2 regions of the Salinicoccus sp. Marseille-QA3875 genome follow, and region 1 is predicted to be linked to the other one. Evidence: predicted binding sites of a transcription regulator. Region 1 holds the regulator's gene; the other holds the start of a gene.
What was found. The regulator Rex, encoded in region 1, represses fermentation and respiration genes when NADH is low (regulators of the CRP and FNR family bind a similar motif). The targets are predictions, from matches to a motif close to TTGTGAAATATTTCACAA.
Positions count from the first base shown of each region.

Region 2: a site for Rex is predicted at 1,535-1,552, ahead of fadX (fatty acid degradation protein FadX). Genes of this name have one in related genera too.

Region 1 covers NZ_CM143103.1:676,589-679,774, forward strand. The annotation lists gene ACY8DT_RS03500 (glycoside hydrolase family 32 protein) at 1-378, opposite strand, end outside; gene tatC (twin-arginine translocase subunit TatC) at 390-1,151, opposite strand; gene ACY8DT_RS03510 (twin-arginine translocase TatA/TatE family subunit) at 1,199-1,402, opposite strand; gene ACY8DT_RS03515 (redox-sensing transcriptional repressor Rex) at 1,449-2,084, opposite strand; gene ACY8DT_RS03520 (ABC-F family ATP-binding cassette domain-containing protein) at 2,217-3,186, shown strand, end outside.
Region 2 covers NZ_CM143103.1:169,840-173,025, forward strand. The annotation lists gene fadX (fatty acid degradation protein FadX) at 1-1,298, opposite strand, end outside; gene ACY8DT_RS00835 (DUF4352 domain-containing protein) at 1,789-2,139, opposite strand; gene ACY8DT_RS00840 (HNH endonuclease signature motif containing protein) at 2,508-2,642, opposite strand; gene ACY8DT_RS00845 (hypothetical protein) at 2,858-3,040, shown strand; gene ACY8DT_RS00850 (hypothetical protein) at 3,055-3,177, shown strand.

The DNA.
Region 1 (3,186 bases):
AGAACGTCCTATATAAAAGAAATGTTCGCGACCATTGAGGTTCAATGCAGAACCTGAGGAAAGACCTTTGTCATCAAACAGAGTATCAGGTTTTAATTTAACCCCTTCATTTGTGAATGATGCCAAATCTTTTGAGGTCACATGATACCAGTGCTGTTCTTCTTCACCCACTACCGGGAGCCATGTGTAAAACAGATGGTATCTTTCATCAATATCGTCATAAAAGACCACAGCCGGCGCGATGAGTGAACCAAGTACACTCTGTACATGATATTTCTGGCGCCACGGGCAGCTGTTAACATGTTCAATATACGAATTTAAATCGTTATGACTCATTGCTTCCAACGCTTTCAATTGAATATTCTCATGTCTGTCCAACTTTCCACCCCCTAGTCTTCTTCTAAAGATTCTTCAATTGCTTTCTGTTCAGCTTTCAAATATCTCCTATAACCGTATTTAGAAATAACGATACTGACTTCATAAAGTAAAATCATCGGAATAGTTAAAATTATATGTGTCATAAAGTCCGGCGGGGCAATGATCGCTGCTATGATGAATAGTATGAAGTAGGCATATTTCCGGTTTTTCTTAAGGAACATCGGTGTTATCATTCCCAACTGCGTTAAAAAGAGAACCAGTATAGGCATTTGGAATATCACGCCGAATGGAAGTACTGTACGGAACAGAAAACCGAAATACTGATTGATTCCGATCGTCGTTGCGATTCCCATCTCAGCTGATAAATCAAAAGTGAATTGTACAATATAAGGCACTACGATGAAGTAGCTGAATGCCATACCGATCAGCATCAATACCATCACTATAGGAATATAACTCAATGTCAGTTTCTGCTCATTACTGTAAAGACCCGGGGCAATAAAAGCCCATAACTGATATAGGATGACTGGTAAAATAATGACAAAAGCGATGATTATGATGACCATTATGTATATTTTAATCGGATCTGCCACCTGAAATGCATGCATTTGTATATTTGTTGTCCAAGGTGCATTCTGCATCTGATAGATTAAAGGTTGGGATAAAAAAAAGCCCACTATTAATGCAGCAAGAAAGAAGTACATTATGATGAGCAGCCGTTTTCTGAGCTCATCCAAATGCTCCATTATATCCTTCTTTTCTTCATCTTGCATAAGCTGATTCACCTCTTAAAAAAAGGTGGCTTCCGCCACCATTATTATTATGATTCTGATTCAATTTTCTTCGGTTCTTTCTTTTTCTCTTCTTCGTCATCATCGTCATCTGCCAAACCTTTAGTTGCATCTTTAAATTCCTTCAAAGTTGAACCGACAGCTCTCCCGAACTGCGGCAGTTTCTTAGGTCCGAATATGATCAATGCAACGACTGCGATTACGATTAAACTGACGGGACCAACTGCCATCATCAAAGTTGATGGTAATAAGAATGTAAACATAATTATTTTCCCCTCTCTATAAGTTCTTCATATAAAAGAATAATGCCTGTAATTCAACACCCAGATCGATGTTATGTACATAAATCTTTTTATCTAAATCCAATCTTGTCGGCGTGAAATTTAAAATGCCTTTGATGCCTGCTTTCACAAGTCTTTCGGCCATTTCCTGACTCACTGATACAGGTAAAGTCAATATTGCAACTTCAACTTTTCCTTTTTTGATTATAGACTCAAGTTCGTCTGCATGATGAATTGTTACATCATTAATCGTCGTGCCTATCAGCTCTTCATTGTTGTCGAGACCTGCCACTACATTCATTTTATCACTTAAATTATTAAATTTATAATTCAGTAATGCACTTCCTAAATTGCCGACTCCCACTAGCACAATGTTTTTCTTGTCAGTACCCTGGATATGTTCCATAAAGAAATTTAACAGGCTTTTTACGTTATAGCCATACCCTTTACGACCAAGTTCACCAAAATAAGAAAAATCTCTTCGGATCGTGGCTGAATCAATATCCAAAGCCTCGCTTATCTCCCTTGATGATACTCTGTCTGTAGCTGCTTCTTCTGCCTGTTTAAAATATCTGTAATAAAGAGGTAGCCGCTTCATTGTTGCGTTTGGAATTTTCTTTTTTGTATTCACAATCATTTACACCTACCCATTGACTAATGTCATTATTATAGCATATATAGGACTTCCCTTCCTACTATTGCAAATGAATTACCATCGTTTTTTTCAGTATATTATTGTAGACTATAGAGAAAGTGAGGGAAATTTATGATCGTAATGCAATTATCTAATTTAAAAAAAGCTTTTGTCACTGATGTGGTTTTCGAAAAAGTCACTTTGGAAATCAAATCAGGTGAAAATATAGGTATAGTCGGCAAGAACGGTGCAGGCAAGACTACCCTTATGAAAATTATGGCCGGAGAGATGAGCTATGACAGTGGTAATCTCACCCAGCCCAAAGGAACATCCGTCGGGTATTTGACCCAGCAGATGACATTGGAATCAAGCCGGACTGTATTGGAAGAGATGAAACGTCCATTCGCCAAACTTCTGGCTGTGAAAGATGAGATGGATGAAGTCACTTTGTGGCTTGAAAATAATGAATATACTCATGAAAAATACCAGGATTATGTGAACAGGCTGGAAAGACTCCAGAACACTTTTGAAAATCAGGACGGCTACCACATAGACTCCAATATCAAGATGGTGCTGACCGGGTTGAATTTTGAAATCACAGATCTGGAGCGTCCTGTCGATGAATTTTCAGGCGGTCAGAAGACACGTCTGTCACTCGCTCAAATGCTCCTTTCAAAACCCGATCTGCTGCTTCTGGATGAACCGACCAACCATCTGGATATGGATACGGTGGAATGGCTGGAGCAGTATTTAAATGGTTTCCAGGGTGCTGTTGTCATCATCAGCCACGACAGATATTTTCTGGATAAAACCGTCGATAAAATTTATGAAGTCGAGCTCGGCACCGGTACACTCTATCACACCAATTATTCGAAATATGTCATTGAAAAAGAGAAACGTTACCAATTGACCATGAAGCAGTATGAACGCCAGCAAAAAGAGATATCCAGACTGGAAACTTTTGTCGATAAAAATATCGCACGTGCTTCCACAAGCGGCATGGCAAAAGACAGAAGAAAGAAACTGGAGATGATGGAACGCATCAACGCACCGAAACAAGACCATAGGAATGCCAATTTCACTTTCAGTATCACACGTGAAA
Region 2 (3,186 bases), 510 kb from region 1:
ACAAATTTCTTCGAAAATCCCTCTTCTTCAATGTACAGTTCATTATTTTCACAGGCCGATTTCGCCCCCACGACCATCGTCCCTGAAAATATCAATGTTTTAATCGTCTGGCTGAGGTCTATAAATCCGCCGTTGCCATTCATTCTGTTTCCGAATTTTGATACGTTGACATTGCCTGAACCGTCGATTTCAGCAAAGCTTAAGAATGCGACATCAAGCCCCCCATTGTAAATGAAATCCCAAGTCATATCATGACGCATTCTGGCATCGAGATTGTAGTTCATGCCAAAATGGTTACCGCTGCCGATCATACCGCCAAAAATACCGGTATCGATATTCAGTCTGACAAGATGGTCAGCAGCCTCTTCTCTTAACACATTACTCAGTTCATTATTGATGCCATAGCCGACGCTGACACCGTCCCCCTCCTTTAAAAACTGCGATGAACGTCTCAATATGATTTTCCGCGCGCTGAATGGGACAAGTCCCTCTTTCGGTTCAACTATTCTATGGTGACCGGATAAAGCGGGGTCATAATAGGTCTGTATTACCTGTTTATGATATTTGGGATTTTCATTTATGACCACATAATCGACAAGTTCACCGGGAATGAACACATCATTCGGATTAAACTTTCCACTTTCAATGATTTCTTTCACCTGCACGATGACTATGCCGTTATTTTTACGTGCTGCAGTGGCCGCGCTGAATCCTTCACCAAGATGAGACTCATGAGTCATAAAAATATTCCCCTTCTCATCCGCATAAGTTCCCCTTAACAGCGTCACATCAATTGCGGGAAAATTATAATGAAGATATTCCTCATCATTAATTTCAATTAAAGAAACCAGATCCTCCTCAGTAACATCGTTCATTTTGCCCCCTGAATATCTCGGATCCACAATCGTGTTCAATCCGATTTTAGAAATCATCCCCGGCGAAGAATATGCGTGATTCTTGTAATGCGTCGCAATAACGCCCTGAGGTAGAAAATAAGCTTCGATTTCATTATTTTTAATCGCATCAATCGTAAACGGTGATGCGATGATCAAACTAGCAATGATTCTTTTGACCATCCCCCTTGATATAAAAGAATCCAGATCGAAGCCGTCGTCAAAATCACTGATATCATTCGAAACGATAAAAGTGAGAGTATCAGTTTTCCCATCTTCATCATGCTGCTCAGCCAGATGCTTTAAAACTTCCATTGGCAGATTGCCGGTGGATAGAGCTGCCAGAGCGATGACGTCTCCACTTTTGACAATACCTTTCAATTCTTTGTAAGCAATAATCTTCATAATTCAATCTCCCGACTTTCGATATGAATTTTCAGAATATAAACACCCCTTTGTTTATTTTTCTATTTACAAGGATAAATGTACCACCACATGTTTTAAATGTAAACGATTTCATTTCAAATAATTCAGATTTTATAAAAATAAAATTTTATCCCTAATACTAGTAACAGGTACTAATTATTAGTGGTCAAACCACTGTTGTTGACGTCATATCAAGCCTTATGGTTAAATTTACCTTTTGAAATTTTTGAAAATTATGTTCATCTTAAAATGAAATAAAAAAATATTGACATTTCGTTCTAAAAATGTCCAAGTACATAAAAACCACCAGGCAATACCTGATGGTTTTAGATAATGATATTATTTTTCCTCTTTAGCTATGCCGTAATTTCATTCTTTTTCATGGTAGAAGCTAATTATACTCTTTAAATAGAACGATTTTTTAACATACGTATTATATTTCAAGCAACTAATTTATGCAGATTTACTTTTATTGTAAATTTATAATTCCAGTTTCGGTTCCCCAGAATCCCGATCGCACTTGTAGTTGCTTATCACTGCTATTCACTATATCTTGAGTTACATCAAAAACAATGTTTGCTGTACGTGATGGTCCAGGATTAATCTCTTCTAAAAATAGACCACTACCATCATCATTTGCATTTATCGACTCTGAACCATCTGGTTCAAATACTCTTTCACCGTAAATAATTTTAAAGAAATTACTATCAGTAGTTATAGCTTCATTTTGGTGGTTCACAACTGTAACATCCATAACAATATAAGTATCATTTGCTTCAGAAGCTATAAACTCAGAACCCACGCTATCTGATTGATACATTTCATTGATAGTGAATTCTACACCATCAACCTCTAATGGTTCACCAATTCCTACAATTTCATCAACTTCTTCTTCAACAATTTCCTCATCCTCAGAGGCAGATTCTACTTGTTCCTCGCTATCTGTTTCTTCTACCTCTTCTGTTTCTTAGGCTGGCTCTTCTGTAGTTTCCTCGGATTCTTCGGTATTTTTTCAGAAGCAGTTTTTACAGATTCATCTTCGGTGTCATTTGAATCTTCGTTGATAGCATAGCCCCACAAGCTCCAATTAGAATAATTACTCTAAAGATAATAAGTAGCCACTTGAGGTAGCCCCCCTCTTTTTTTCCGGAGTTTTGTTTCTGTTGTTCAAATTCTCTTCTTTCTTGATCAAACCCCCTTTTTTCCCCATCTAATTGCCTTCTTTCTTCTATTACATGGTTTACATAGCATTTGATAGTTCTCAGTCACTGTTCGACCATTGGAATACCAATGGTCAATGTGGTCCACTTCCATTTGCTTCATAATAAAAGTATCTCCACAGTTCGGGCATTTAACATTCTGTCGTTGATATGCTGCTGCACGTCCATAAGACCATCATAGTCATATGTATATATAAGTATGTCATAAATATCTCTTATTTCCAGACCGATAAGTTCATCCTCGCTCCTTCAAGCGAGTAGTTTTAAACCTGAGCCAAAAAGAATGAAAAATAAAATATATATAGGAGTGTTTTCATTATGCAGACTTTAGTTGTGTCAAAAATCAAATTGTATCAGGAAGCCCGGAAGAAGGATATTTTAGGTAAAGACCATTACAAGATGAATACCCCACATGCTTTTGCAGCGTTAGGTTGTCATTTCTTACGTGGAGATGTTAAAGAGTCACTGCTTGCGTTGCAGTCAATACTAAAAATGAGGTAGTCACGGTTTATACAGTGTTTACAGGTACGATTGACAGTATCGTTGTCAGCCCCCGTGATATTATGCAGTTTGCCTACTTAATAATGCAAGTTCGCTTGCACTTATCCATAACCACCCGAGTGGTACGTCGAGCCTAGTTCTGTGGA